Regions from separate parts of the Faecalibacillus intestinalis genome, predicted to be linked through region 3. Evidence: predicted binding sites of a transcription regulator. Region 3 holds the regulator's gene; each other region holds the start of a gene.
The links. The regulator Rex, encoded in region 3, represses fermentation and respiration genes when NADH is low (regulators of the CRP and FNR family bind a similar motif). The targets are predictions, from matches to a motif close to GTGAANNNNTTCAC.
Positions count from the first base shown of each region.

Region 1: a site for Rex is predicted at 2,259-2,272, ahead of Fi14EGH31_RS11205 (3-hydroxyacyl-CoA dehydrogenase). Genes of this name have one in related genera too.
Region 2: a site for Rex is predicted at 4,068-4,081, ahead of gap (type I glyceraldehyde-3-phosphate dehydrogenase). Genes of this name have one in related genera too.
Region 4: a site for Rex is predicted at 2,516-2,529, ahead of fucO (lactaldehyde reductase). Genes of this name have one in related genera too.

Region 1 is NZ_AP024085.1:2,091,638-2,099,963, reverse strand. It holds gene Fi14EGH31_RS11210 (YhgE/Pip domain-containing protein) at 1-2,191, shown strand, start outside; gene Fi14EGH31_RS11205 (3-hydroxyacyl-CoA dehydrogenase) at 2,306-3,250, shown strand; gene Fi14EGH31_RS11200 (hypothetical protein) at 3,398-4,351, shown strand; gene Fi14EGH31_RS11195 (glycoside hydrolase family 1 protein) at 4,456-5,940, shown strand; gene Fi14EGH31_RS11190 (GGDEF domain-containing protein) at 6,493-8,326, shown strand, end outside.
Region 2 is NZ_AP024085.1:2,408,111-2,416,436, reverse strand. It holds gene Fi14EGH31_RS12840 (hypothetical protein) at 1-98, shown strand, start outside; gene Fi14EGH31_RS12835 (SpaA isopeptide-forming pilin-related protein) at 211-3,303, shown strand; gene Fi14EGH31_RS12830 (ATP-dependent Clp protease proteolytic subunit) at 3,296-3,868, opposite strand; gene gap (type I glyceraldehyde-3-phosphate dehydrogenase) at 4,129-5,142, shown strand; gene Fi14EGH31_RS12820 (hypothetical protein) at 5,394-5,813, opposite strand; partial or broken gene Fi14EGH31_RS12815 (TnpV protein) at 5,885-6,226, shown strand; gene Fi14EGH31_RS12810 (hypothetical protein) at 6,457-6,906, shown strand; gene Fi14EGH31_RS12805 (hypothetical protein) at 6,918-7,187, shown strand; gene Fi14EGH31_RS12800 (LytR/AlgR family response regulator transcription factor) at 7,546-8,241, shown strand; gene Fi14EGH31_RS12795 (hypothetical protein) at 8,238-8,326, shown strand, end outside.
Region 3 is NZ_AP024085.1:1,642,806-1,651,131, forward strand. It holds gene asnS (asparagine--tRNA ligase) at 1-809, opposite strand, end outside; gene Fi14EGH31_RS08940 (redox-sensing transcriptional repressor Rex) at 820-1,452, opposite strand; gene tsaD (tRNA (adenosine(37)-N6)-threonylcarbamoyltransferase complex transferase subunit TsaD) at 1,454-2,476, opposite strand; gene rimI (ribosomal protein S18-alanine N-acetyltransferase) at 2,479-2,919, opposite strand; gene tsaB (tRNA (adenosine(37)-N6)-threonylcarbamoyltransferase complex dimerization subunit type 1 TsaB) at 2,910-3,515, opposite strand; gene tsaE (tRNA (adenosine(37)-N6)-threonylcarbamoyltransferase complex ATPase subunit type 1 TsaE) at 3,493-3,963, opposite strand; gene Fi14EGH31_RS08965 (DUF402 domain-containing protein) at 3,938-4,495, opposite strand; gene Fi14EGH31_RS08970 (energy-coupled thiamine transporter ThiT) at 4,575-5,090, opposite strand; TPP riboswitch at 5,147-5,247, opposite strand; gene Fi14EGH31_RS08975 (acetate/propionate family kinase) at 5,347-6,537, shown strand; gene Fi14EGH31_RS08980 (hypothetical protein) at 6,568-7,125, opposite strand; gene glmS (glutamine--fructose-6-phosphate transaminase (isomerizing)) at 7,432-8,326, shown strand, end outside.
Region 4 is NZ_AP024085.1:588,938-597,263, reverse strand. It holds gene Fi14EGH31_RS03190 (sodium-dependent transporter) at 1-1,151, opposite strand, end outside; gene fucO (lactaldehyde reductase) at 1,294-2,439, opposite strand; gene Fi14EGH31_RS03180 (ribonuclease H1 domain-containing protein) at 2,601-4,142, shown strand; gene Fi14EGH31_RS03175 (Rpn family recombination-promoting nuclease/putative transposase) at 4,191-5,108, opposite strand; gene Fi14EGH31_RS03170 (FAD-dependent oxidoreductase) at 5,315-6,721, opposite strand; gene Fi14EGH31_RS03165 (RNA-directed DNA polymerase) at 6,953-8,326, opposite strand, start outside.

The DNA of each region.
Region 1 (8,326 bases), 450 kb from region 3:
AAACTATGTTGCATCAAAAATGGATGATTCAGCAATCGCAAAAATTAAAGCTGAAGTTTCAGCTTCAGTAACAAAAACATATGCTGAAACAATCTTTACTTCAATTGGAACAATGTCAGATGGATTTGCTGAAGCCAGCGATGGTACTCAACAATTATCTGATGGTATGACTCAATTAGAAGATGGTAACAAAACAATTAGTGATAACTTAAAAGTATTAGCAAGTAGTTCTTTAACATTTAAAGATGGTACAAATACTTTAACTAAAGGTTTAAAAGATTACACAAATGGTGTTGTTACAGTAAATAATGGTATTTACCAATTAAAAACAGGTGTTGGTACTTTAGGTAGTGCTACTCCTACATTAGCTAGTGGTGTAAGTGATTTAAATGCTGGCGCTCAAGCATTAAATAAAGGTGTTAGTGATTATACAGCAGGTGTAAGTCAAGCATTAGCTGGTGCGAATCAATTGGTTGAAAATAACACAGCATTAAATGCAGGTGTTAAAGCATTAGGTGAAGGTGCTGAAAAATTAGTTGTAGGAAATCAACAAGTAGTTGATGGTGTAAAAAAATTACAAGAAAATCTTGAAACTTCCAAAAAAACTATGGCAGCAAGTCAAGATTCATTGACTCAATTATCTGATGGAAAAACATCATTAGATAATTATGCTACATTAATTAAAACATTAAATGCAAGTGGTGATGCTAAAAAACAAGGAATTGCTAGTAAATTATTAACTAGTGGAATGTCAAGAGCAGAAATCGATGCTTATGGTTTAACAAATTATTTCCCTGTAGATAAATATAAAGACGGTGTAGCTTCATATATGGATTCGGTTGCTACTTATACAACAGGTGCATCTACAGCAATTAATACATTATCTAGTTCAACTAAATCAAGTTTAAATGATTTAGATGCAGCTCTTAATGGTGGAACTTTAACAGATGGTACAAAAGTTCCTACAGGATTAGTAAGTGGAACTCAAACAGTCCAAGCTGGATTAAATGAAGTGAATGCAAAAGTTAATGGTGGTAAATATGTAACTGTTGACAATGATGGAAATATTAAACAAGTAACTGTTGATTCTAAAGATGCTTTAGTTGCAGGTGTTCAAGCTTATACAGCTGGTGTGGATAGTTTACAAAAAGGTTTAACACAAATTGCTGATAACAATACAGCTTTAACAAGTGGTGCTACTGCTTTAGCTGATGGTACTTCAAAATTAAACAGTAATGTTCCTGAATTAACTAAAGGAATTACAGCTTTAACAAGTGGTGTTGATCAATTGGCTACAGGTACTTCAACATTAGTAAGTAATAATGCTACATTAATGAATGGTGCTAATCAATTATCTGATGGTGCTGGTCAAATTAGTGATGGTGCTAGTAAGTTGGCTGCTGGTTCTGATACTTTAGGTGATGGAATTAAGAGTGCAGCTGATGGTGTAACTACTTTAAATGGTGCATTAAAATCTGGTGCAGAAGAAAGTAAGATTGATTCAACAGATAAAACTACTGATATGGTAGCTACTCCTGTTGAAACAAGTCATAAAGAAATTTCTAAAGTTGAAAATAACGGTCATGCAATGGCTCCTTATATGATGTCAGTTGGTTTATATGTAACATGCTTAGCATTTGCTTTAATGTATCCAATTAGACATGGTATTAAAAAAGCTGAAAATGCATGGAAATATTGGGCAAGTAAAGCAACTGTTATGTATACAGTTTCTACATTAGCAGCTATCGTAATGGTTACTGCTTTAAGATTAATTAATGGATTTGAACCTGTTAATTTAGGTTTAACATACTTACTTGCAATTCTCGTATCAGCGGCATTTATGTCACTCGTTATGTTGTTAAGTTTAACAACTGGATTTATTGGTGACTTCTTATTACTTGTATTCATGATTGTTAACTTAGGTGGTTCAGCTGGTACTTATCCATTAGATACAGGTCCAGCTATCTACAAAGCTATTCATAAATTTGTACCATATACTTATAGTGTAGATGGATTTAGAAAAACAATTAGTATGACAGCTCCTTCAATTTCAGTTGAAATTGCAGTGTTTGCAGGAATCTTAATAGTATGTTCATTATTAACAGTTGTTTACTTCAAATATAAAAACAAAGAAGATAAACATGCAATTCCTCAAATGTTTGAAGAAGTAAATTCAACAAAAGCTGAATAGTATAAAGGAATCCTAGAAATAGGGTTCTTTTTTATATGTAGTTCAAACTAAAAGTAAAAAATCTTTTGTGAATAATTTAACAAAATGATAAAATAAAGGTAGGAGGATGAATCTATGGAAATTAAAAATGTTGTTGTTATTGGTGGAGGCGTTTTAGGAAGTCAAATTGCTTATCAAGCAGCTTATTGTGGTTTTGATGTAACGATTTGGCTTAGAAGTGAAGGAAGTATAGGAAGATGTCAGCCTAAATTAGATCATTTAAAAGAGGTTTATCATGCTACGATTACTTTAATGGATAGCGATAAAGGAAAGACACCTCAAAATTGGGCCATGGGTATTAGTGATTATGAAGATTTTGATAAAGAACAATGTTTAGAAAAAGCTAATAAGGCCTATGAAAATATTAAATTAGAATTAGATTTACAAAAAGCAGTCAGTGATGCCGATTTAATTATTGAATCAATGGCTGAAAATGTAGAACAAAAAATAGATATTTATAAAAAAATGGCAGATTTATTACCTGAAAAGACAGTTATCGTTACGAATTCATCTACATTATTACCATCGAAGTTCGCTAAATATACAAAACGTCCAGAAAAATATTTATCATTACATTTTGCAAATAGTATTTGGAAAAATAATATGACAGAAGTCATGGCACAAAAACAAACGGATCAAAAATATTTTGATTTGATTATGGATTTTGCTAAAGAAATAAGAATGATTCCATTACCTGTAAGAAAAGAAAAATCAGGTTATTTATTAAATTCAATGCTTGTTCCTTTATTATTTTCAGGAATGGATCTCTATGTTAATGGTATAAGTGATCCTGAAAGTATTGATAAAGCTTGGACACTTGGTACAGGTGCTCCTAAAGGACCTTTCCAAATATTAGATACAGTAGGACTTACAACTGCATATAATATTGTTTCTATGTATTTGAAGGTTCCATCATTTTTAGCTCCTTATAATTTTAAAGGTATGGCTAAGATGTTAAAGAAATATATTGATGAAGGAAAACTTGGTATGTCTTCAGGAGAAGGTTTCTATAAATATTAGAAGAATCGTTTTGATTCTTCTTTTTTTGTCAAAATGAGAATATTAAGTAGATTATTGGAATGAAATTTCCAAGTTTTTTATTTTTTTAACAAAAAAAGAAGAAAAAAGTAAAAAAATAAACGATATATATAGCAGGAGGAACTACTTATGCAACAATTAAATCTTATAACAAGCTCTAATAAAACAATCATGTACGATCAGTATTGTAAAATGCTGATAGGACATCCTTATATGCTTTCTAGAATCATTTCTTGTTTTGTTGAAGAAGCCAAACATCTTTCATTAGATGAAATAAAAAAGCTAATTAAAGGAGTCCGTATTGGTGATAAAATCGTCAATCCTCATTTTCATTTAATGGATAAAGAAGCTTTTATCAAAGATGAAGGATTGATGTGCTATGATATTTATTTCTATATCGATTTACCACAGCTAGATCAATCAACCAAAAGAGTCTACATTAATATTGAAATTCAAAACAAGACAAGTCCAGGATATCATCTTGTCACAAGAAGCATCGCTTATAGCTCAAGAATGATTTCCAGTCAATGGGGAAGAGAATATGATAGTGAAAATTATGATGGAATGAAAAAAGTGTATTCATTTTGGATCATGCCACAAGCTACAAAGAGTAAAGATGGCTGTATCAATCAACTCAAAATAGCAGAAAATCATTTAAGTGGAAATTATGAAGAAAAAATAGAAAATTATGATAAAGAAGAACAACTTATGATATACTTAAGCAAAGGACATAGTCCTAATGATAAGTATGAAAGCTATGATGAAATACTAATGCCTATAGGCGCATTATTGAATAATACATTGAATTATCAAGAAAAGAATGAAGTAATAAAAGGATATGGCTTGGATGATGAAGAATTTGAAGAAAGGATGAGAGATATGTGTAATTTAGGAGAAGTTATCGAATTAGAAGCGTTGGAAAAAGGGACAAAAAAAGGGACACAAAAAGAGAGAATTAGAAAGAATATAGAATATGTAAGAAAAATGATGACAAAATTGCAAATGACATTTAAAGAAGCAATTCAATTTTTAGAAATTCCTGAAGATGAAGAAAAAGAGATAGAAGAATATTTTAAATCATAGAATAAAAAAATTAAATATAATTCTTATTTTTTCAAATTATGAAATGAAAGAGTTCCTTGTTTACTAAGTGCTATAATACATTTAGAAAAACGGAGGTAGAGAAAATGAGTTTTCCAAAAGATTTTTTATGGGGTGGAGCTATTGCTGCTAACCAATATGAAGGTGCTTGGTTGGAAGATGGGAAACAACCAAACGTTACAGATGTACTTGTAGGTATTATGTCTAAAGATCCTGGTATTCAATGGAATGAAGATAAGAAAAAATATGAAATGAAATTAAATTCTGATAAAGTTTATTTATCACATGATGCCGTAGATGGGTATCATCGTTACCGTGAAGATTTAAAATTAATGAAAGGTATGGGATTCAATAGTTTTAGAACTTCTATTGCTTGGGGAAGAATTTTCCCTAATGGGGATGAACTTGAACCAAATGAAGCAGGTCTTGCTTATTATGATGATATGTTTGCATGCATGAATGAATTAGGAATGGAACCTGTCATTACTTTATCACATTATGAAACACCATTACATTTAATTACTGAATATGGTGGATGGTCTAATCCTCAATTAATTGATTTTTGGTTACGTTATGTAAAAACTGTTTTTACACGTTATAAAGGAAAAGTTAAATTCTGGCTTACATTTAATGAAGTCAATGCGTTATTTAGAATGCCGCTTGTTGCTGGCGGGGTTTTAACAATTAAAGATCCTAAAGATCCTAGTGATCCAATTGGTTCAACTACAAAACAAGATCAATGGGATGCTTATCATAATATCTTAGTCGCAAATGCGAAAACAGTTCAATTAGGACATGAAATTAGTGAAGATTACCAAATTGGCTGTATGATGACAGCTTCATCAGTAGCTACTTATCCATATAACTGTGATCCTTTAAATGTTGTTGGAACTTTAGATGCTCAACGTATGAATATTTTCTTTATGGCAGATCCATTCTGCTTAGGTATTGTACCAACTTATTTAAAGAAAGTATGGAAAGAAGATCAAGTAAATGTAGAATTTAGTGATGAAGAATTAAAATTGATTAAAGAAAATACAGTTGATTTCTTATCATTTAGTTATTATCGTTCAACAACATTTGATCGTGATGTGAACTTAAAAGTAGATACAGGTGGACTTACATGCCGTGATAATCCATATCTTAAAGATAAAGCACCTCAACCTTGGGGATGGGCTGTTGATCCGGTAGGATTACGTTATACTTTAAATGTTTTATATGATCGTTATCATTTACCATTATTAATTGTAGAAAATGGTGTTGGTTTAGATGAAAATATTGATGAAAAAGGTGAAATTCATGATGATTTCAGAGTTCATTATATTGAAGAACATTTAAAGAATGTTAATGATGCTATTGAAGATGGTGTTGATTGTCGAGGTTATTTATATTGGGGACCAATTGATGTTGTATCAGCTGGTACTGGTGAAATGAAAAAACGTTATGGTTTTGTTTATGTAGATCGTTTTAATGATGGACATGGTACGCTAGAAAGAAAATTAAAAGATTCTTATTATCGTTATAAAGAAATAATTGAATCTAATGGAGAAGTTTTATTAGAGGATGAATAAGGTGTGATTTTAAAAATCACATCTTTTTTTGATATTTTTTTAGTGTAATCATATATGATGATAAAGGGGTAAGCAAGATGAATACCTATGTATAACTTATTGTATGAATGGTATCTTATTTATCATGACTTATGAGATTTGCATATTTTCTAGTTAAAGGAATTAAAGAATCCTTTTTTGATTTTTAGCCATAGTATCCACCTCTTTAAGACAAGTATATAATATTTTAAAAAAGTGATAGATTATACTCCTCGGTTTAAAGTAATAATAACGGTGTTAAATCAAAAAATGTGTCAGATGGTTAATTAAGTTTTTTAACAATGTAATTTCTTTTATTTTTGTTTTTGATAAGAATAAATTGATTTTTATTTAAGAAAAAATATAATAAACATCATAGACAAATCATGAACAGGTTTTTCTTCCTTAAATAATTTTTTGACAATAATATTCTGAAATTTGTACAAGACTTGTAGAATTTATTTGAAGGCCATTTGGTCTTTTTTTTATCTTTTTTATAGGTTTGTGTTATAATTGATGAAAAGAGGTGAAAAAATGGAACACTCAATTAAAGCAGGACTTATGATTACAAGTGCCTCTGATTATAATATGGAAATATGCCGAGGAGCAAATGAAGCGTGTAAAGAACTGGGAATAGAACTTGTTATCTTTTTTGGTGGTTCAGTTGATCCAAATGTAAAGTTTGTACAATCTTCTGATTATCAAAAAGCAAATGTCTATGCTTTTGCAAATTATTTAGATTTAGATTTTTTAGTTATTCCCGCTTCAAGTATTTGTCGTACGGATCAAAAAACAAGAGAGGCTTTTCCAAAATATTTTCATATACCAGTAGTTACTTTAAATTCACAAATAAAAGATTATCCTTTTGTTGTCTATAATAACAAAAGAGCTGTTTATGATGCTGTAAGTTATATGATTGAAAAAAATCATTGTCAACATATTGGAATTATTACTGGTTATGATAGTGGGGTTACTGCAAAGCAAAGACTTGCAGGCTATCAAGAAGCCTTATCAAGTCATGATATGCTTTTTGAAGAAAAGTATATTTTATCGACACCTGGTTATAATATTGATTCAGGGAATTTAATGAATAAATGGCTTCAAGAAAATCCTGAATTAGATGGAATTATGTGCGTGACGGATGATATTGCTTATTATTTATATCGTGAATTAGAAAAAATAGGGAAACGTGTAGGTAAAGATATTATGGTGTCTGGTTTTGATGATAAACCAGAATCAACACATATGGTTCCACCGCTTGCTTCTTGTCATGCGGATGCTTCTTTTATTGCTTATTTAGGAATAAAACAAGGCTATGATCTTTATAAAAATGGTTCTACACAAAATCAATATATAGATGCCCATTTTATTCCTCGTCTTTCTGTTGATTGTGAAAACCATGAAGAAACTGAAATTGGTGAATTTATTCTTTTTTGTAGAGCTGAAAAAGAAAGTAATGAATATATAGCTCAAGGAATGACACAATATGTTTTTGATAATAAATTGGTTTATAGTTCCAATTATCAAAAAACTGTATGGAGTTTCTTTACTTATTTATTGGATCTTTCGGTAAAAGATTGTACGAAACATTGCGTTTATCAACAAATAGGAGATTATATTAATTTGATTTTTAATGAAGATGATATTCGTTATTTGGATTTAGAAAGACTCTTTTTGTGTCTATCATTTTTAATAAATACTGAAAACTACCTCAACATGGAAGATAAAATAAAACTCCAGTCTTTTAAACAATATATTTATTTACAAATGATTAGTAGTTATAATTATCTTCTTTTGTTAAAAGAAAAGCGTTATACAAGGAGAATGAGAAGTATTGGACAAGTGAATAAAGGGATGTTGTTTGAATCTTTGAATGATGATATTTATGCTATTGCGGATAATATACCTTCTCTAGGTATTCATAATGCACAGCTTTATCTTTTTGAAACACCTGTTATGACTTATGAATTTAGACCATTTATCATGCCAAAAACAATGGAATTAATTATAAATGTAGAAAATGGCCAAAGACAGCCTATTAAAAATACACATGTGTTACTAAAAGATGTTTTAAATCTTGCAAAGCAACCTTATAAAATACTTACAAGCATTTACTCTAATGAAAATTTTTATGGCTTTTTGGTGACGGATTGTACATATTTTGATTTAGAAACACTTGAATATCTTTCTAATCAAATTGGGATATCTTTAAATGTCAATGCCATTGTTAGAGAACTAAATAGTATTTCTAATACAGATGAATTAACTCATATTTATAATCGACGAGGACTGATTCAAAATATTAAACTTCTTTATAAAGAATATAAAGAAGTTTCTGAAAATCTTTATTTCTTTATAGGAGATTTAG
Region 2 (8,326 bases), 770 kb from region 3:
AAAAGAAGTTTGATCAAACAAAGTGTACAGATGCTATTGAATTTTCAGGAATAGAGTGGAGACATAGTAGATTTCATTATGGAATTAATCATTCTTAGAAAATTGAAGGAGGAGTAAAAGTGAATTGTGTTTATAAGTGGATTTTAGGTCCGTAGGCAATCAGAGATTGTCTTTTTTTATTAGAAATTATTTATGATGGAGGAATATGAAATGAAACAGAAAAAAATATTTGATAAAGTTATGAAAATATTTGCAGTTATGGTGTTTATTTTATCTATGTGTTTTTCACAAAAATATGCAAATAATGTCGAAGCATGGGATAATAGTACACCTCATGAATTTACACGTATTAAACAAATTGATTATCCATGGTGGTGGTCTTCTAAAATAAGTAGTGCGAAAAAATGGTCCACTTATATGTGTAAGTATGATAATAAATATGCTTATTGTTTAGAAGCAAGTAAAAAATCACCATCAGCTGGAAAATACCCAGCTCAAGTGATTGAAAATAATGAGGCTGTAAGAAAAATTCTTTATTATGGATTTGGAGGACCAGGCTATGATCAAGCAATTAAAGAAATGTATACAGTTGAATTAAATTCTTGTGTTCCTGATGATTTTGGAGAAAAGCATGGTAACTTTGATGATGGTGCTTATTTGTTTACCCATATTTGGCTTTCTTATGCTTATGGCGGAGATTTAATGGGGTTAAACTTAAAAGATTTCAATGCTAAATGGCCAAATGCAGATGGTAATAGTGGTTATGGAGATAATATTTTATGGGGCTATAACTGGCTTATGAATCAACCTGATATTGGTTATGCTTATTTTAGCCCCAGTCAAGATGGTGGAGTTACAGCCTCTTTTAAGGCTGAATTTGATAAGGTAAATAAACTTCAAAAAACAAATACTGTTAAATTAGAAGGAACAAGTCATTCTACCATTCAAGTTCCTTTACAAAATAATGTTACACTATATAACGTAACAAAAGGAACGATGCAAACAGGGGGAACGGTAACTGTAAATGGTGGAGAAAGTTTCTATTTAACAGCACCATGCAAAAATAGTCCAGAAAATTATAAGTCAGGAAATATTGCGGGAAAAGGTTGTGAAATGTTTACTGCATTAGCTATTAAAGATGGTGCAGAAGGAACACAAACAGAAGGTTCATGGAATTTAGATCCTGATGGAAATAAATTAAAATATGAAGTTGAATGGTTGGATTTTGGAGCGTTACGCCTTTCTAAGGTAGATAATACTTCTGAATTTCAAAAAAATTCTAAATTTAGATTAATTTCAACTTCTTATACAGGATATGATGAAACTTTTGAAGTCACAAAAGATGAAAATGGAGATTATGAATTATTTATTGATTATTTACCTGTAGGAACTTATTCACTTACTGAGATTGAATGTGAAGATCACTTTGCACCTGTTGTTGCTAAATGGCAAGTGACAATTGTAAAAGATAAGACAACAAAGAAAATTGTTGTAAATACATTAAGACCAACAGGAACATTAAAACTTCAAAAGAAACTTGAAGATGCATGTCAAGGAGCTGTTGATCTTGCAGATAAAGATATTAAAAAAACAAAATATAAAGTTGTAGCAATGAATGATATTGTTGATACAGTATCTTTGAAAAAATTATATTCTAAAGGGGAAATAATTACTTTAGGAAGTGGAAAATGTATTGTTGATACAAATGATGGTCAAATGATTACTTATTCAAATGGTGTACAAGTTTCAAAAGGGATAATGAATGAAGAAGGAATTATTTCTGTAGATGAAAATGGTCAATTAGAAATGACAGGAATTCCTCTTGGAAAATATCAAGTTGTTGAAGTTTCATGCCCTCAAGGTTATGTTTTAGATTCTACACCTTATGATTTTGAAATTACACAAAAAGATCATACAACAACAATTTATACAAACTCTCATGAACAAACAAATCAAATTACTAAGACAACATTTACTAAAACCGATGTTACTGGTGATCAAGAAGTTAGTGGTGCTAAAATGTCTATTACGGATTTAGAGGGAAAAGTTATTGATGAATGGATTTCATCTAATAAGGCCCATGAAATAGATGGATTAGAAAGTGGAAAAACTTATTATTTAAATGAGGATACAAGTCCAGCAGGATATGTAAAAGCAACGAAAATTGAATTTAAAGTCAATGAAGATGGAAAAATTCAAAAAGTAAATATGAAAGATAAAGTTGTAACAATTTCTAAAGTAACTTTAGGTGGTGAAGAAATTCAAGGAGCTTTATTACAAGTAATAGATGAGGAAGGAAATACAGTTGATCAATGGTATAGTGATGGAAATGAACATCCTGTAAGTGGGTTAGAAGAAGGAAAAACGTATACTTTACATGAAGATTTAGCACCTTTAGGATTTAATTTAGTAAATGATATATCTTTTACAGTTTCTTATGAAAAAGAAAATCAAAAAATAGAAATGATTGATACTTTTGTTAAAGTTTATAAACAAAAAGAAGATGGCAATTTGTTAAAAGGGGCACAGCTTACAGTTGTTTCTACAAAAACAAAAAATAGAATTGATCAATGGATTACAGGACAACATATTTTTGATATTAATGATGTTATGAAGAAAAAATTGTTAAAAGGGGATATGTGTCAAGGTAAAAATGAAGAAGGTATTGAATATAAAGTTGTTCCCCAATTAAAATCAAATGATTATTTTTTAATGTTGAAAGATGGAGAAGATGTGACATATTATTGTATAGATATTCAAGGAGATGAGACAGCCCACTTAATACAAGGACTTAATAGTGGGGAAAAATATATTTTAAGAGAAACATTGACACCTTGTGGATATGCAACAGCTAAAGAACAAATTTTTGAAATAAGAGAAAAGAATATTGTTTTAAAAGTTGTTGATGAAGATATTAAAGTGGATATTTCTAAAAAAGACATAACAAATAAAAAAGAATTGTCTGGAGCTCATTTACAAGTGAAAAATGAAGATGGAGAAGTTCTTGATTCTTGGATTTCAACTGATCAAGAACACCGCATTTGTCATTTGGAAGTTGGTAAAAAATATATTTTAGAAGAAACAATGGCACCTTATGGTTATGAAAAGAGTGAAAAAGTCGAATTTGTGATTAAAGATACTGGAGAAATACAAAAAGTCATCATGTATGATCAACCAATTATTCAAGCAATTAAAACAGGTGATAGTTCAAAGTTGAATTATTTTATAATGCTTGGTGCTTTAAGTGGAATTTGTATTTTTTTATGTAGAAAAAGGGATGTTAAATCCCCTAAATCTAAATGATTTCATCAATAAGACCATATTCTAAAGCTTCTAATGGATCTAAGTAGTAATCACGATCACAATCATGAATGATTTTTTCTAATGATTGTTTAGAATTTTCACTTAAAATAAGTGAAAGTTTTTTCTTTTGTTTGCATATTCTTTTAGCGTTTATTTCAATATCACTTGCTTGTCCTTCTAAAGAGGCAAGAGGTTGATGTATCATTATTTCACTATTTTTTAATGCACATCTTTTTCCTTTGGAACCTGCACTTAAAAGAATAGAAGCCATACTTGCTGCCATGCCGCAACAAATTGTGCTGACATCACATGAAACAAAGTTCATTGTATCAAAAATTGCTAGTCCTGCAGAAACACTACCGCCAGGTGAATTGATATACATGTAAATATCATTTTTATTATCTTGTGCTTCTAAATAAAGTAATTGACCAATAATTGAACTTGCCATGGCATCGTCGATAGTCCCTGTAAGTAGAATAATTCTTTCTTCTAAAAGTTTGGAATAGATATCGTAGGCATATTGATGATTTTTATCTTTTTCTATAACGGTTGGTATTAGATGCATAAAATAACCTCCATATGTAATTATAGAAATTAATAATAAAAATTATTCTTTGCACTGATGAAATAAGTAAAAATTTTTTTAAAAAAATAGTAGAAAATAGTGTAAGCGCTAACGATATAATGAAATGGGAATTATTAGAAAAATAAAGGAAAAATTAATGCATCTTATACAAGAAATCAACGTTGTAATAGTTGCTTTTGTGAAGTTTTTGACTTATAATAATGGCATAAAAGCTATTTACAAGGAGGAATATTAATAAAATGGCAGTAAAAGTAGCAATTAATGGATTTGGACGTATTGGACGTCTAGCATTCAGACAAATGTTTAATGCAGAAGGATATGAAGTTGTAGCAATCAACGATTTAACTAATCCTAAAATGTTAGCACACTTATTAAAATATGATTCAGCACAAGGTAAATATGCATTAGCTGATACAGTAGAAGCTGGTGAAGATTCAATCACAGTTGATGGAAAAGAAATCAAAATCTACGCTAAAGCTAACGCAGCTGAATTACCATGGGGAGAAATCGGTGTAGACGTAGTATTAGAATGTACTGGATTCTATGTATCTAAAGCTAAATCTCAAGCTCATATCGATGCTGGAGCTAAAAAAGTTGTTATCTCAGCACCTGCTGGAAATGACTTACCAACAATCGTATTCGGTGTAAACGAAGGTACTTTAAAAGCTTCTGACACTATCATCTCAGCAGCTTCATGTACAACTAACTGTTTAGCACCAATGGCTAACGCTTTAAATAATTTAGCACCAATCAAATCTGGTATCATGTTAACAGTACATGCTTACACTGGAGATCAAATGGTATTAGATGGACCTCATAGAAAAGGTGACTTAAGAAGAGCTCGTGCAGCTGCAGTTAACATCGTTCCTAACTCAACAGGTGCTGCAAAAGCAATCGGATTAGTAATCCCAGAATTAAATGGTAAATTAATTGGTTCTGCACAACGTGTACCAGTTCCAACTGGATCTACAACTATCTTAACTTCAGTTGTTGAAGGTGAAGTTACAGTTGAAGAAGTAAATGCAGCTATGAAAGCAGCAACTACTCCATCATTCGGATATACTGAAGAACCATTAGTATCTTCTGATATCGTAGGAATCACTTACGGATCATTATTCGATGCAACTCAAACTATGGTTAAACCATTAGACAACGGAACTACTGAAGTTCAAACAGTTGCTTGGTATGACAACGAAAACTCATATACTTCTAACATGGTTAGAACTATTAAATATTTTGCTGAATTAGCTTAATCTAGCGAAAAATATGCTAAATAAAAAAAGGGTTTCAAGATAGAAGAAGCCCTTTTTTTTACGCCAAAACCCGCATGAAATCAACATTTTTTTGATTTGCGGGTTTTTATTTTTTGTAAGTAAAATAATGCTCAAAAATGCCCTAAAAATGGGCTATACCAAAAAAATACCAAAAAAATTCGAAAAAAGTGCAAAATTTCCACCAAAAAAGCATCAAAAAATCATTAATTTTTGATGCTTAAAATAAGTGTCTATTCAGGGTTATTTTTATAACATTCGACAAGTGGATAAAGGATATTCACAATCGAATTATAGGTTTTTTTATCGATAAGATTTTTTGTATTAATTGCGTAATCAAAAACCTTGGATAGTTTTTCTATTCTTTGATGATCTTCGTTATAATCTCCTTTAGTAACTAATTGAATATTCTCTTCAAATAAATCAATGAGTGTACTAGAATTATCTTCATCATCCAAATCAAAGAGCTTCAATACATATATTAAATCATTTTGATTTTTAATGTGCTTAACTATTTCAATATTCGCTTTATAAATAGCAATTTTAATTTGTTTTAATAATTCTTCACTAATTGATAGATCTCTATCAAAGTCTATTCTCCCACAAAAATATTGTAAATTACCAATCAAGAAGTAATCTTCCATGATCATCACATCGGCATCTTCTCCGGTAAGTACTTCAACAGGTAATTGAAAATAAAACAAAGAGAAAGCATGGATGAAAGATGAAAGAAATAGAATATATTCAAGTTGGAGATTATCAATTACCGAACTTAAAAGTAGAAGAAATGCATTTAAATCGCTTTGGAAGAGCAAAACTAGATTATTTAAAGAAGCATGATTATCTACTATATTTCAAATTATTATCAAAAAATGAATTAAATGATTATCTATTAAAAGTACAAAAAGAAGCTGATGATTTATATGACAGATTGGTTGAAGAATATAAGACCAAGTGGAATGTTACTGAAGAACTTAAATAAAACGATCAAATGAAGTGGGTTCAAATGATGAATAATATTAAGAGCTGTGTGGATGAAATTGTATATAAGACACTTTTAAATTAATAATGTAAGCTATTTTCAATTATGAAAGTAGCTTTTTTAGATAGGTGTAACTATTTAATTTTTTATTTTCGTGCCATAAAACTGACTTCCATGCCAGAAAGATACCGATTTAAAAGAAAATAAATAAAATAATAAGTGTAGAGAGGAAATATAAAAAATATTTCAAAAAATACTTGAGTATAAAGTGACTCTATAGTCTATGTTAAAGATGTCAAAGGAGGAAATGACTTATGGAAAAGAGTAAAAAGACATTAAAAATGATTGGAATTTGTATTATTGGACTTGTAATTGTGGTGGCTGTAAATATATTGAAAAAACCAGAAGATCCATTTAAAAATGATGATCGTGTTAAACTTGGATATCAACATGTTGAAGAAAGTGATATATTGAATAGTAAAGATTATGATTCATATTATGTTTATTTCTATGAAACAGGAAATGAAAAATGTAAAGATACAAATGAAGTGGTCAAATCTTATATTAGAGGAAAATCAAGTATTTATGTATTCAATATGGAAGAAGCAAAAGATATCAAAACAGGAAAAGATCTTGATTATAAAAACGTTACAGATTATAAAGGTATCACAGTAAAACAAGTACCAATGCTCATTCATGTAGAAAACAAAAAGATTGATCATGTTTATTACAAAGCAAGTGATATTAAAAAAGCACTTGATTAATAAAAAATGTCATGGAGAAACGTTCGCATATTATTCAATCAATTCGTAATTTTAAAGATATTGAAAATCAAGTAAATTTAGATATTAATAGAATTGTACGTAATAGCTTTCAATTAATAAAACCCAAAGTAACCTGTGTTATTATTAATGATAATAATGATCAATTAATAAACAGTATAAAAAAAGAAATGAAAATATTTGATGAGATTATTGTAGCTAATATTCAAAAAGAATCGTTTACAAATAAAATAAATTGTTTCTTAAGTAAGAATAAGATTTAATGTTATCAATATGATAATAAACAAGAAATTCAAAATGATATTTTACAGTATGTTCATTGTTCTTGGTGTATTTTCTTAGAAGTGAATGAAAATTTTGATAAGAAAAATAAAGATATTTTATATAATATTTTCTCCCTATTTAATGAAGCGATTGAAAAGGAAAATATAATGTTTACATTTTATAATTTGAAGAATAATGAATACTATCATGCACATGCGATTTATAGTCAACATAATCATGAATCAAACATTAACGTAGAATTGAATATTTAATTAATAGAATGATCCACTCATTAAATAGACATGGGTGGATCATTGTTTTATACTTAATATAAGAGGATGTAAGAGAGGTAGATAAATGCAATGTTTAGTTGTTGATGATGATAGAAAGTTTAGTTATAAATTAAGTGGTTATATTGATAGTTTTTTAAAAGGAATTTTTAAAAACTATCAAGTGTTAGAAATAAATGAAAAGTTTGCTGATTTTTCTCAATATCAGAATATTGATTTGTTATTTATTGATATCGATTTAAAGGACTTAAATGGTATCAACATTATAAAAAGATTACAAATGAACAATGTTGATTATCCGATTATTTATGTATCATCAAGACAAGAACTTGTTTTTTCTTCTCTTTCAACACAACCGTTTTATTTTGTAAGAAAACAAAATTTAGAAAATGATTTAAAAGAATTATTTAAGCTATTAAATATTTATTATAAAAAGACAATGAAGATGATCACATTTGATTATTATGGACGAAAGACAAGTATCTTTTTAAAAGACATCCATTATATTACTTCTTTTGGACATGATATCAGTATTGTATGTGATCAAGAAACGTATACTTATCGCTCTAGTTTAAAAGATGCTTTAAAACTGATAGATAGTCCAATTATTGTACAAGTTCACAGAAGCTATGCAGTATCTATGATGTACATTAAAGAAGTAGATAAAAATAATATTATATTAAAAGATGAAACATGTATTACACTTGGAAAAAAATATGTAGATGAATTCATGTTTCAATATAGGGAGTATTTGATATCATGAGTTTATTTGATTTAGTTATAAATATTATTGAAAGTTCTATTATGTGTTATTTTATCTATAAATATTTTGATTTTAAACAGGTGGA
Region 3 (8,326 bases):
TAATCAATACAGTATTTAACCATATCTTCAATTAAATCCATATCATCTTCTAAGTCAGCAAAAGCAATTTCAGGTTCAATCATCCAGAATTCACTAGCATGTCTTGAAGTATTTGAATTTTCCGCTCTAAAGGCAGGTCCAAATGTATAAACATCACGATATGTTAAAGCAAAAGCTTCAACATGTAATTGTCCTGTAACTGTAAGATAAGCTTCTTTTCCAAAGAAATCTTTATCAAATTCAGTATCATCGATTGTTGTTGCTCTAAACATTTCTCCAGCACCTTCACCATCATTTGAAGTAATGATTGGTGTATGGACATAAACGAATCCTTGGTTTTGGAAGAATTCATGAATAGCCATCGATAAAACAGATCTTAATCTAAAGATTGCATAAAAAGTATTTGCTCTTGGTCTTAAGTGAGGAATTTCTCTCATGTATTCAAAAGAATGTCTTTTCTTTTGTAATGGGAAATCTTCATCACAAGTTCCTTCAACCACTAAATGTGTTGCTTCAATTTCAAAAGGTTGTTTTCCATCTGGTGTTAATTTTAATTTACCAGTTACTTTAACAGCACTTCCTGTAGAAATATGAGAAGCTTCTTCATAATTATCAATAATTTCATCTAAATAAACAACTTGTACATTTTTAAAATATGTTCCATCATTTAAAGCTAAAAATCCGACTTTCCCACTATTTCTATTTGTACGGATCCATCCTTGTAATTCAACATATTCAATACCATCTAATTGATTTCTATCATTGATATATAATTCATATAATTCTCTTACTGTAATAAATTCAAACATTTTTCTCTCCCTATTCTTGATCATTTGATTTCATTTTAATTACTAATTCTTGAATAGCTACCACAACATCTACTGTTTGGACTTCAACGCCTTCTTGAACCATAAAATGACTATGCGTAAAATCTACAATTCCTTTAATGCCTAATTTCATTAAACGATCCACTGTTTCTTGAACATTTTCTGAAATCGCCAAAATAGCAATTTTACAATCACTTGGAAAAGTTTCTTCCAACTTGTCAATATGACAAATTTTCACACCAAATCTTTCCCCTTCTTTATTTTTATCCATATCATAACCACAAACAATCTTACCTACTGTATATTGCCAACGATTATATTTTAAAATGGCACTTCCTAAATTACCAACCCCAATTAAAATAATAGGTTCATCTAATCCTAAACCTAAAACTTCACTTAAACCATCTATAAGATGTTTAACATCATAGCCTCTTCCACGTCTACCAAAATTATCCGTTTTTGATAAATATGTAAAATCACGCCTAATTGTTGTATCTTGTATTCCTGTAATTTCAAACAATTCACTCGATAAACATGTTTCTTTTCCTTCATGTTGTATTTTTCTAAGCGCTTTTAAATAAACAGGAAAACGGGACATTGTCGCTTTTGATATTTTTTTCTCCACACTAATCCCCTCCTATTGATTCTAATTCTAAATCAAGATGTGGTTTAATGCCAAGCGATAAATCACTAAACTTATTATTATCATACATAACTTTTCCTGCTAAAGCAATCATCATTGCATTATCTGTACAACATTTCATTGGTGGAAGAGACAATTGTACGTCTTCTAACATGGCAACTTGCTCTTTCATCTTTTCTCTTAAACCCCTATTAGCAGAAACCCCACCAGCTAACATAATTTCTTTAACACCATATTCTTTAGCCGCTCGAATCGTTTTATCGACCAAAACATCAACAACAACATTTTGAAAAGATGTTGCTAAATCATTTTGATTGATTTCTAATCCTTTTTGTTTATGATTATGTGCTAAATTAATAACCGCTGATTTTAACCCACTAAAACTAAAATTATAACTATCATCATCCAACGGTTTAGGTAAAGCATAACTTGCCTTTCCTAAATGTGCCATCTTATCTAAAACAGGCCCTCCAGGATAAGGTAAATTTAAAACTCTTCCCACTTTATCATATGCTTCTCCAACAGCATCATCTAAAGTTTCACCAATCACTTCAAAAGAATAAGGATGTTTCATCAAGACAAGCTCTGTATGCCCACCACTGACTACAAGACATAGTGCTGGATAAACAATATCTTTTTCATAATTATTTGCATAGATATGCCCTGCAATATGGTGAACCCCAATTAATGGTTTATCATAAGCCAAAGAAAGTGTTTTAGCAACTTGTAAACCAATATGTAAAGAGCCAACAAGTCCTGGACCTTTTGTTACACAAATAGCATCAAGGTCTTCCATTTTTATATTTGCTTGTTTTAACGTTTCTTTTAAAACAACAGATACACATTCAACATGCTTACGGCTGGCAATTTCAGGGACAACACCACCATACATTGCATGTATGTCGATTTGACTTGCCACGACACTACTCAAAAATTCTCTTTGATCTTTTAAGACAGCCATCGCCATTTCATCACAACTTGATTCAATTGCTAGTAATAATGACATCTCTATCCCTCCAATTCCTTGATCATTAAATACGCATCTTCACCATTGCTATAGTATCTTTTTCTAACAGCAACATTTTTAAACCCAAATTTTTGATACAAAGCAATTGCTTTTACATTTGAAACACGTACTTCTAAATTAACATTTTGATAATGTAATTCTTCACTTTTTTCAAGAGCGTATTCCATCAGTTGGCTTGCACACCCTTGTCCTTGAAAATGTCGATCTGTCGCAATTGTTGTAATTTGACATTGATCACCTAAAAACCATAATCCTATGTATCCAATAATTTGATTTTCTTTTTCAAGAATATAATAACCCGCCATAGGATTCTCTTTTAATTCATGTATAAAATCTTCTTCATTCCATGGTGATAAAAAAAGATCTTTTTCTAATTCTACAATTCTTTTTAAATCATCAACTTTCATTTCTCTTATTGACATATTTTTTTAGCCTCAACTTCCTTAATATATCTTGGAACAAGACCATCAACATTTTCTATTTCTTTTTCTAAAGTAGAAAGTGCATAAATATGATCGGCAAGATCCACTTCTTTTTCAGGTATTCCTACTAAATGTGTATCACCAACAATTTCATAATCACTATATTGTTTTTGATAATTTTCAAATTCATCAATATTTATTAAACAATCATCAACAATAACCTTTCCTTCATTGTAAATTCCTAGAAATAATTTATGGCTTCTTGCATCTAAAATAGAAATAGCTTTTTTCATTCCTGCCATCGCCTTTAAAGAAGAAACAGTTTTTACCTTAATATTCATCGTTGCATTTAATGTTTTCGCAATCGTTAAAGCAACACGTACACCGGTATAAGAACCCGGTCCAATAGTAATGACCATTTCATCAAAATCGCTCATTTTTAAATAATTTTCTTGTAATAACTTTTGTAAATAAACGATTGCATACTCAGATTGCTTTCGATTTCCTTCTTCTTGTAAAGAAGCTAAACATTTTTGATTTTCATATAAAGCTACTACTAAATACTTATTAGCACTATCCATGACAATTGTTTTCATATTCAATCTCCTTTACAAGTTCTTCGTATTTTTTACCAATTGGTTTTAAAATAAATTCTCTATGATCATCATCGATTCTTTTTATCGTCATTGCTAAACGTTCTTGAGGTAAAATATCTTCTAAAAATTCTGGCCACTCAACCACACAAATATCATCACTATCAAAAATTTCTTCAAAGCCTAAATCTTCACTTTGTCCTTCTAAACGATAAGCATCAAAATGAGATAATTGATAATTTCCTTGATATTGTTTTAAAATTGTAAAAGTTGGTGAATTAATAATTCTTTTAATTCCTAAACCCTTTCCTATTCCTTTAGTAAAGGTTGTTTTGCCTGCACCCAAATCACCATTAAGTGTCAATAACATATGCGGTTTTAGTAATTTTCCTAAATATTCACCAAAAGCTAATGTTTCATCTCTATTATTTATAGTAATCACTTTTTCCATAATAACCCTCTTTTAAATCTTGATAAAAACTATACCATTTCTTAGTAAAATTCTGATCAAATGGTCCTCCCTTTTTTACTGCTAAATCAATCAAAACATCTAGTTGTTTCTTTAAAATTTTGTCTAATTCATCACTATAGCCCATTTCACGAGCATGTTGACGATATTCTTCTTGATCTAAAATACGATAGTTTCCATCTGGAAATACTTTTAAATCTAAATCATAATCAATATATTTTAAAGCCTCTCCATCATATAAAGTTGGTGAAGCAATATTACTATAATAATACACTCCAGTTTTTCTAATCATACAAATGACATTGTACCATTTATGTTTGGGCATATACCAAATAGCAGGTTCACGTGTATGCCACATTCTGCCATCTGATTCTGTCACCAATGTCCGATTATTAATAACAATGTAATGATCATCCGTTTCTTGCAAAACAAGTCCCTTTGACCAACATCTATGTATTTTACCATTATGTTTATATCCATGTATTAAGATTTTCTTTCCTACAATATCTTCCACACCAAACGACTCCTTATTAACATTTACATTATACACAAATTCATCTTTCTTTCAAAGAAAAAAAGACTCGAAACGAGTCTTATAAATGAACTGCTTTTTTAAGCCTTGGATATAAAATCACAAACAAAATAAAGCAAGCAATGATTGTTGCAATATTATAAGGTAAGTTATAAGTTAAGTTTGCTTGTAATGGTGTTTGGAAAGCATACCATCCTGAAATCAAATGACAAATCGTTTTTAAAACACCCATTACGATAATTCCAACAGGTAGTTCATACTTACCCACCTTTAATAAAGGAATAAGTGGTGTAAGTCCAATTAAAACCATTGGTAATAAATAATCAAAGATTACCGATAAAGGACCATAAAATGTTGCAAGTCCTAAAGCAAAATGTAGACCTAAACAAACAAGTGAAACAATCAAACTGTAACCCCAATTCATCAAATAGCCACATAAAATAATTGCAACAAGCGAAAAAGCACAGTTACCACCTTTTGGCATCTCATAAAATTTTGTGCAATATTCTAAAACAACTTGCATTGCCGCAAACATTGCCATATAAGCCATATTCTTCGTAGTTAATTTAACTTCCATAGTCATCCTCCTTTAAATGAGGCAAAATAAAAACCTTTTTACATACGCAAAAAGGCAAATAAACTATTTTGCACTCTCTACGCTAGCATTACCTAGTTCAGATTATAAGGGACAAGGTTTTAACCTTTCTCAGCATTTTGCGCCCCTGGCAAGTCTTACTATAAATCAATCTCTTCTTTTTTTCAATCTTTTTATAGTTTTTTCTTCCTTGTCGGTGTTATAATGGAAAAGTATTAATAAGGAGGACTTGAATGTTATGTCAAAAATTATTTCCGTAAACGCTGGAAGTTCATCTTTAAAATTCCAATTATTTGAAATGGATGATGAAACTGTTATTACTTCTGGTGTTATTGAAAGAATTGGTTTAGAAGATTCTATTTTTACTATTAAGTATAATGGAGAAAAAGATGTCACAACTTTACCAATCGAAAACCATAAAGTTGCTGTTCAACTTTTATTAGACACTTTAATCAAAAAAGAAATTGTTAAAGATTTAGACGAAATCAAAGGTGTAGGTCATCGTGTAGTTCAAGGTGGAGCTTATTTTGATCAATCAGTAATCATTGATGATGATGTAGTTGCTAAAATTGATGAATTAAAATCATTAGCACCTTTACACAACCCTGCTCACTTAACTGGATATTATGCTTTTAAAGAAGCAATTCCTAATGCTGGAGCTGTTGCTGTATTTGATACAGCTTTCCATCAAACATTAGAACCAAAAAGTTATATTTATCCAATTCCTTACAAATATTATGTAGAAAACAAAGTACGTAAATACGGTGCTCATGGAACAAGCCATTTCTATGTTTCATCTCGTTGTCGTGAAATGATGGGAAACCCTAAACACTCACGTATTATCGTTGCTCACCTTGGAGCTGGTGGTTCTTTAACTGCTGTTAAAGATGGTAAATCAATCAATACATCTATGGGATTTACACCTCTTGCTGGTATTATGATGGGAACACGTTCTGGAGATGTTGATCCTTCAGTTATCGATTATTTAATCGAAGAAGTTGGTTTAGATATGAAAGAAGTCATCAAGATGCTTAATAAAGAATCTGGATTACTTGGTGTTTCTGGTGTATCAAGTGACTTTAGAGATGTACAAGAAGCTGCTGCCAACGGTAATGAAAGAGCGCAACTTGCCTTAGATATTTTCTTTAGAAGAGTTATTGCTTATATCGGTCGTTACTTCATTGCTTTAGGTGGAGTTGATGCTATTTGCTTTACAGCAGGTATTGGAGAAAACTCATTCTTTGCAAGAAAAGAAATTTGTAATTTATTAGCTGAAGCTTTAGGTATTGAAATTGATGATGATGCAAACGTTAATGGTAAAGGTGATCGTTTAATTTCTACGCCAAATAGTAAAGTTAAAGTTTACGTTATTCCAACAAACGAAGAATTAGTTATCGCTAGAGATACTAAGAGATTGTTAAATTTATAAGATAAAAGAAAGGTCTCCTCGTGAGACCTTTTAATATTCATCATCTTCATCAAAAATAATATGTTTTATGTGATTTTCTATTTCTTTTTTATCCGTAATTACATTGCAAAATCTTTTTCTAATATCTAATCTTTGAAGATCAACAACACGCATATCACTCAACTGCATACGACTCCTTATTGGATATTTTCTTATTTTTGCACGAATATCTAATTCATATTCAGTTGCTTCTGGCGAATCTTCTTTAATAGATGTACAGGGAATAACGAGCATTTTCGACCCAAAATCTTTTAAAACGTAGCACCAATGCCCATCCATCAATTCTTTAGGGAATCCTCTACCAATGTTAAAATAGGCCATTTGGTGAACCATAGGTCGACGAGAAACATGATAATAAGTTTGATCAGGTTCTGGATTCTCTTCTTCAACTAATTGACAATAAAAATACTCTAATTGTCTTGTTTGATGCAATAAAGAATAGGTATACTTTTCTACATCATAGCATTCTGTTTCTTTCAAATTTTTTAATGATTTTTTCATTTCGTCCATATTATATTCTACAGACATCTCACTTTTTTTATTTTCCATAAAAATACCTCCATTATTATATCGCCAAAAAAAATCATTTTTTCTTCTTTTTTTAAAAAATTTGTAGTTGATTTATAAATAAGTACTCTATATAATAGATGCGGTTATAAAATGAGATTTGAAAATAGAGCGCCAGGACTGCATTGCAGTTGACGAGGACTAGACTTATCGAAAAATTCGGCGGATGGTCTAGAGGTATGATACTACCTAAACGATGAACAAAAACTACAAGTGATTGTAAAACAAATTCATCTGGTATCCTCTTTTTTATAACCACACATATAAATATATAAAGGAGGATTTTTTATGTGTGGAATTACTGCCATTAGTGCAAACAAAGAAGCCCTACCATTCTTACTTCAAGGGCTAGAAAAACTAGAATACCGTGGATATGATTCAGCGGGTATTACAACAATTGAAGGAAACCATTTATTTACAAAAAAAGCTAAAGGCCGTCTTCAAAATTTAAAAGATTTATTAAAAGATGAAAATGTTTTAGGTCATGTTGGGATTGGTCATACTAGATGGGCTACTCATGGAATCCCATCAAATTTAAACTCTCATCCTCATACTAATAATGATGAGACTATTTCTTTAGTTCATAATGGAATTATTGAAAATTATAGAGAACTTAAAGAAATCTTAATTTTACAAGGATATCAATTTCATTCTGAAACAGATAGTGAAGTTGTTGTTCATATGATGGATTATTACTATAAAAAAGAAAAAAATTTACAAAAAGCATTAGAAAGAGTTATTACAAGAATTGAAGGAAGCTATGCTTTATGTATTGTTTCAACAATTGAGCCTGATAAAGTCTTTATCGCTAAAAAAGACAGTCCATTAGTTATTGGAAAAACAGCTGATGCTTCTGTCGCTGCCAGTGATATTCCAGCTATTTTAGATTATACAAAAGATGTTTATTTCTTAGAAGATTATGAAATCGCTATTTTAAATAAAGGAAATGTTTCTTTCTTTGATCAATACGGAAATCCTATCGAAAAAGAAATCACTACTATTCCTTATGATAATGAAGCTGCTCAAAAAGGTGGATATGATACATTCATGTTAAAAGAAATTCATGAACAACCATATGCTATTGCTGAAACTTTAAGAGGACGTGTTGAAGGAACAGATCGTATCATTTTACCTGAACTTGATGCCATTCATGATAAATTCAAAACTTTCAACAAAGCTTACT
Region 4 (8,326 bases), 1.1 Mb from region 3:
CATGAATTTGTGACAAAATCAAAGAAATCTAATAAAGTCATTCCTAATGGTTGAATCCATCCTAAAACACCATAGCCAAGTGAAATAGGAATTCCTAAAGCTAACATTTCAATAATCATTGCTAAAGCTGCTTTTTTTCTAGAAATATGGAATTGTTCCATCAATGTTGCACAAGAACATTCCATTAAAGAAATAGCTGAAGTTAAAGCAGCAAATAAGACAAGTAAAAAGAATACCCCACCTATAAATCCACCTAATTTTAATGAATTAAAAACTTTAGGCATTGTAATAAACATTAAAGACGCTCCAGCATTTAAACTATCTTTTCCTGAAAATGCAAAGACTGCAGGAATAATCATTAACCCCGCTAAAAAAGCAATTAAAGTGTCCATAATTTCTACTTGAGAAATTGCTTTTTCCATATCAACATCTTTTTTCATATAAGAACCATATGTAAATAAAATACCCATTCCAATTGATAAAGAATAAAACATTTGTCCCATTGCTGAAATAACTGTCATAATACTAAACCTTGAAAAATCAGGAATAATATAATACTTCAAACCTTCAATTGCTCCTGGTGTCATTAAACCATAGATTGAAATAAAAATAGCTATTACTACTAAAATAGGCATTAAAATCTTACTTACCTTTTCTATTCCTTTTTCTACCCCTTTAATAACCACAATAAAAGTTAATACTGCAAAAACAACTAACCAAAAAGCTGGACTAATTGGATTAGCAATAAAATTTGAAAAATAGGTATCTTGTGTCAAGATTTGACTTGATCCTCTTAAATATTCAAATAAGTATTTACATACCCAACCACCAACAACACAGTAATAAGGAATTATCAACATTGGAATAATTGAATTCAACCAACCACCAATCTTTAATTTTTTTGCTCCTAAGATTTTATATGCTTTGATTGGATTGTTTCCGGTCTTTCTTCCTAATGCTGTTTCACTTACAAGTAAAGCAAAACCAACTGTAAACGCTAAAATAATGTAAGTAAATAAAAAAGTACCTCCACCATATTTAGCCGCAAGATATGGAAAACGCCAAATGTTTCCTAATCCAACAGCTGAGCCAGCAGCCGCCATAACATATCCTAAACGGCCTGAAAAACTTGATTTTTTATTTGTTTCCATCGAATTTCCCCTTTTTAACATATAAAAAAATTATATTGAAACCGCATAAAAAGTCAACTTTATTGTGAAATTAATAACAAAATTCTCTTTTTTTTTACATTTTAAAACAAAAAAACAGCCCTCATTGAGGACTGTCTTATTATTATAATAAAGATTTATATAATTCTTTGATTTCTTCTACACTTGTATCTCTTGGGTTACCTGGACAGCAAGCATCAGCTAAAGCAGATTCACTTAAGAATTGTAAATCTTCTTCTTTAACGATTTCTTTTAAGTCAGCTGGAATACCAACATCTTTAGATAATTGTTTAACTGCATCTACAGCTGCTTTACGATATTCTTCTTGAGACATACCAGTAGTATCTACACCCATTGCTTCTGCAATGTCTTTATATTTTTCACCAGTATATGGTGCATTATATTCCATAACTGTTGGTAAGATGATAGCATTAGCAACACCATGAGGTGTATCATATAAAGCTCCAAGTGGATGAGCCATTGAGTGAACTAATCCTAAACCTACGTTAGAGAATCCCATACCTGCAACATATTGACCTAAAGCCATACCTTCTCTACCTTCAGGAGTATTTTCTACTGCACCTCTTAATGATTTAGAAATAATTTCAATAGCTTTGATATGGAACATATCTGACATTTCCCAAGCACCTTTAGTAATATAACCTTCGATAGCATGAGTTAAGGCATCCATGCCTGTAGCAGCAGTTAATCCTTTTGGCATTGATGACATCATATCTGGGTCAACGAAAGCTACAACTGGAATATCATGTACATCTACACATACCATTTTACGATCTTTTTCAACATCTGTGATTACATAGTTGATTGTTACTTCAGCAGCAGTACCAGCTGTTGTAGGAACTGCAAAGATTGGTGTACAAGGATTTTTAGTTGGTGCAACACCTTCTAAGCTTCTTACATCAGCAAATTCAGGGTTTTTATCAATAATACCTACTGCTTTTGCTGTATCCATTGATGAACCACCACCAATAGCAATCATATAATCTGCTCCAGCATCATGTAATGCTTTAACACCTTGTTGAACATTTTCAATTGTTGGATTCGGTTTGATATTAGAATATAGTTCATAAGCTAATCCTGCTTTATCTAATAAATCAGTAACTTTTGCTGTTACTCCAAATTTTACTAAGTCTGGATCTGAACATACTAAAGCTTTTTTGAATCCTCTTGCTTTTGCTTCTTCAGGAATTGATTCAATTGCTCCTTTTCCATGATAACTTGTTTCATTTAATACAAATCTGTTTGCCATAATTAAATCTCCTCTTTTCTAACTACACATATTTTAGTATCATGTGAAAATAAAAACAAGTTACACATAAGGCTATGTGTAACATTTCACAAGTTTTATATCATTTTTATTCCATTACAAAAAGCTATAAATATGTCATAATAGAAACAAGGAGTGATATCATGAAATATTATGCTGTAAAAAAAGGAAGACATCCTGGTATTTATAATACTTGGGAAGAATGTCAAAATGAAGTAAATCAGTTTAAAAATGCGCAATTTAAAAGTTTTACTTCTAAAGAAGAAGCTTGGAACTATTTAAATGAAAATACTCAAAAAACAGATAAACCATCACTTAGTAAAGATCAATATAATGCCTATAACCAATTAATATCAGGTAAAAATATCTTTTTAACCGGTGATGCAGGAACAGGTAAATCATTTGTTTTAAAATTATTTATCAGTGAAATGGAAAAACAAAATAAAAAAGTAATTGTCTGTGCTCCTACAGGTATTGCTGCTATTAATATCCAAGGTGTAACTATTCATAGATGTTTTCAAGTATCCCCTGAGCCACAAGTTATTAAACATATCCAAAAAGTACCTCAAGTTGTACAAGAAAGCGATATTATCATTATAGATGAAATCAGTATGTGTCGTGTTGATCTTTTTGATTTTGTTGTAAGAACAATTACTAAGGCAGAAGAAAAATCTTTATCTCGTAAACAAATAGTTGTCGTTGGTGATTTCTTTCAACTTCCTCCAGTTACTACTGATAATGATCGTGAAGTTTTAGAAAAAATATATGAACATTATCATAAAGGCTACGCTTTTGAATCTACAAATTGGAAAGATTTAGATTTTCAAACAGTTGAATTAAAAGAAGTTATTAGACAAAAGGATCCTGAATTTGTTCATGAACTTAATAAAGCAAGAATAGGTGACTATTCTTGTGTAAGTTATTTTAATACTCATAGTCAAAAAGAACTTTTTGAAAATGGAATTATTTTAACTGCTACTAATAAAAAAGCAGAACAAATCAATCAAGATAAACTCTCTAAGTTACCCAATAAAGCTAAAGTCTATCATTCTAGAATAGTAGGAGATGTTAAAAATTCTGATAAACCTACTTTAGATGAACTTCATCTAAAAATAGGAGCTAGAGTAATGGTACTAATTAATGATACTGAACAAGATTTATATCAAAATGGTTCATTTGGAAAAGTATATAAATTAGAAGATGATTGTGTAACAGTTATGCTTGATACAAATAAAACATTAGTTACTTTTGGATATCATGAATGGGCTATAGAAAATTATGTTTTGTCTAAAAAGAAAGATGGAGATATTGAAGATCATCAACTATCTAAAGAAAAAGTAGGTGCTTTTTATCAAATACCTTTAAAGCTTGCTTATGCTATTACAATGCATAAAAGTCAAGGACAAACTTATGATCAAGTCAATTTAATCCCCTATTCATTTGATAACGGTCAACTATACGTAGCTTTAAGTCGTGTTAAATCTATTGAAGGTCTTTGTTTAATTAATCAATTAAGACAAGAGAATTTAATTTGTAGTCAAGAAGTCAAAGATTTTTATCATATTGGTTCATCTAAAAACAAAGATAATCTTATTTATGAACTCGGTAAAAAAGTACTAGAAACTTATCCAAAAGAAATTCAAGATTTAATAGATGAAATACATAAAATAGATAGAAAAGGATAAACATCGTATTTAAGATATGTTTATCCTTTTCATATAATAAGTTATTATTCAGTTAATTAACTTTAAAACATCTTCTTCATTATTAACATTAAAAATATGACGTGTTAATACATTAAGTTTTTCAATTGATGTATTTGAAAGTTGTTTTTCTAAATTACTTGAAAGACTTCCTAATTTTACTTTAAGTAATTCATTTAACATATTTTGTTTTTCTTTCAACTCTCCTCGCGCTTCTCCTTCTTTTCTAAATCCTTCTGCCATTCTTTCCATTCCTTCACACATATCCATCTCATCTCCTTCTACAATATCTTTAATCATATCCAAACTTCCTGTAATTATCGCTGCATAAATCAGATTATTGGTATTCATCTTTCTTTTTTGATGTAATTTTATATAGTCTCCCTTATACATTGCTTGAATGGCTTCTATAAAATAGCGTGTTTGTTCATCTTTGATCTTACTTGTATCCATTTCTTTAACATCTACTAAGATGATTTTCCAATCATTAAAGTGTTTCTTTAATTCTTCGGGTATTTCAAAATAATCACTGAGTTTTACTGGTACATTCCATTTCTTTGGTCCTGTATAAAAGGCAACCATGATTTGTGGTACTAATCTTTTATACTCTTTATTTTCTAACTGTTTTAAATATTCCAACATTTCATAGATGGCACATCTAACCACCATTGCTTGATCAACACTACTTTGATGTTCTACTCCTAGTATACAGTAGATTCCATTAATATCACTTTTAACAACAATATCTCTTCTTCTTTTTTTATCCTCTATTCTTTTTGAATCATTGATAATAAAAGCTGTATCATTTTCATAACGCACAAGATTCTCAGGATGAATGAGTTGTTCTCCTTCAAATACAACTGCATTAATAAAAGATGCAAAACTGACATCATTACTTAAGAATGTCCGACATGCACTATCAGAGGTTACCTTATTGATGGGTATCATACACATTACCTACTTTCTATTGAGTTGAAGTAACGTCATCTAGATTTATTACAAGTAGATTATAACATGTATGTACTTAATATTTGTCTCAAGTTTGTCTCACAAATGTCTCATTTCTTATACTTATTTTATCTTTCTCTTTTTCTTCTTTCAATGGACATTTAGTCCAAAAAAATATGAGGTTCATTTGAACCTCATAGGAAATATTATAATCCGTTAATTACACGATATGCTTCTGCTGTTGCATCTAATATTCTTCTAGGAGAAGCAGCATCTCCTACAACTTTTACATCATATTTTTTAGATAATTCTTCTGCAAGTTCATTTCTTGATTTATATCCAGCAGCAATAACAACATAATCACATGGAACAGTTGTATTTGATAAAACAACTTCGTGATTTTTAATTTCTTTTACTGTTTCACTTGTTTTTACATCTACTTGATACTCAGCAAGTTTTGCAAACATATGTCCAATAAATGTAGCTCCAATACCATCAGCAATATTATCTTTCATTTCTACTAATGTAACATGAGCTCCCTGATTTCCTAAATACTTACAAGTTTCAGTTCCTACTAAGCCGCCACCAATAACGACAACATTTCCTTTTAATTCTTTTTGATTTTCTAGTACATCTTCTGCTTGTAAAACAAATTCTTGTTCAATTCCTTGAATTGGTGGAATAATTTGTGTAGAACCAGTTGCTAGAATAATTGTATCAGCAGCAAATTCATCATCAGCTTTTACTTCTTTATTGATAACTTCAATATTATATTTTTTCATTTGAGATACTAAATAACGATCGAACATCATAAATGTATCTTTTTCAGGTGGTGTAGATAGTGCTTTAAATTTTCCACCTAATTCACCTTTTTCATAAACAGTAACTTTCATACCTCTTTGAGCAGCTGTAATTGCTGCTTCCATTCCGGCAGGACCAGCACCAATAATTACTACTTTTTTATCAGATTTTCCTTTTAACTTACAAGTTAACTCTTCACCAGCTACAGGATTGACCATACAATGTGCAGGCATTCCTCCAAGTACACGATCAATACATCCTTGGTTACATGCAATACAATAACGAATATTATCATAATCATGTGCTTTAATTTTATCTATTAATAATGAATCAGCAATTAAACCTCTACCAATAGCAACAATATCTGCTTCATCATTTTCAACAACATTTTCAATTAAATGTGCATCATTTAATCTTACTGCAACAATAACAGGAATATCAATTTCTGCTTTTAATTCTTTAGCAAAAGGTATAATAAATCCTTGAGGAATAAACATTGGTTGAATTGCATATTCAACAGCATCATAGCATCCTGCTGATAAAGAAATAGAAGCTACACCCATTTCTTTAGCTATATGACAAACTGTTTTTACCTCTTCAAATTTCATTCCATCGTCTACATATTCATCAACACTTACACGAATTTGTACAGGCACTTCTCCATTAACTTCATCAATAACAGTTTTTAAAACATCCATTGGATATTTGATTCTATTTTCAAAACTTCCACCATATTCATCTGTTCGATGATTTGTATGAGTTGACATAAATGAATGTAATAAATATCCATGAGCAAAATGTACTTCTACAATATCACACTATTTATTTGGTACTATAAGAAACAATAAGAAGCAGATAAAAATACATTCTTACTAATAGTCAGGATTTTAGATGGTCAAGCACATCGGCAGGATTAATAAGCTTAAGCATAGTGATTGCTCAAGAGTATTGAAATTGATAATCATGATAAATTGGAATATAACCTCTTATAAAAAGTACATCCGCATTATAATCATGCTTGTATTCTGCTAAAAAATATATTATTAATAATCAAATATGTCAAATGTTTCATTTTCTTGTTTGTTATTAAAAATTGTTCTATTGAATGTTTTAAATTTTATATTTTTGAAAAACATCTTTTTATCCAATTCCCAATTTATAAATTTTTCACCATTATATTCTAGAAAAAATTTACATATTTCTAATTTTGATTGTTCAGATTGCTTATTAGATAAAATTGTACTCATGTATTTTACAATAAAATCTTCCATATTTTTATTAATACCTTGTGATAAATATTTACATTTATAGAAAATAAAAATCCACCAAATATCTTTATTTAAAAAAATATTTTTCCCCTGTGAATCTAGGTCATCACTATCAACTATATTATAAAATATATTTAATTTACTTTGAATTAAATCCTCTATTTCCTGTTTTAAACCTAATTTTTCTTTACAAATAAAATGATCATATAAAAACAAAATTGCATAGTATAGCGGATTCATTTCTTTTCGTATTTCATATAAAATGTATTCTTCTGATTTTGAACCTATATCTATATCGTACATTATTAATAATAAAATCAAGTTTGAAACATCTGCTAAATTTGAATTTTGTATAATAAAACTATATCTTTTCATTATTTTATAAAGGACACTTTTATTTTTTGAAAATCCTATTTCATCTTCAATAATATATATAATGCTAATAAGTTTATCAGTATTGCGGTATGTAGGAGCAAATGAATAAAAATAAAATAAGAGATCATATAAATAATAAACTGCATTTTCAAAAGCCAAATTAAAAATAGTTTTCTTTGATTCATTTGAAATACATCCAAAAAACTTTCTATATATAAACGAAAAACAATACGATACTATTTTAACATTCATTTTCTCATCAGAAACTATTACAGTTTGAAACATATCTTTTAATTTCGATACTGATCTTTGAGGAAGTAATCTTTGTTCTCTCAATAAATATGTATTTTCATCACTATAAGGATAAAATATAGATTTCTCTAATTCATTTAAAAATAAATTGATTTCATTTATCCACTCAGACCATATATGTGGTAATTTTCCTTTTTCTTCTTTTTCATAGTTCAGCCTAAGTTTAAAGCGATTTGAAGATTTCGCTATTTCATTAATTATTTTATCCACGTTTTCTTCCTTTTTTACAAAAACAAAAAAATCATCAACGTATCTTTTTATTTCGTAATCTAAACCATTTTGAAGTCCCTGACAATTCAAACTATACATTATATTTCTATCAACAGATTGAAATATTATTTCAGATAGAAATCTTGAAAATTCAGGGCCAACAACAATTCCATTAGTAATTGACATATTCATATTTTGTAATAATTTATCAGTTGCACTCAGAAAATGTCCCTCATCTAACCTTTTTGCTTC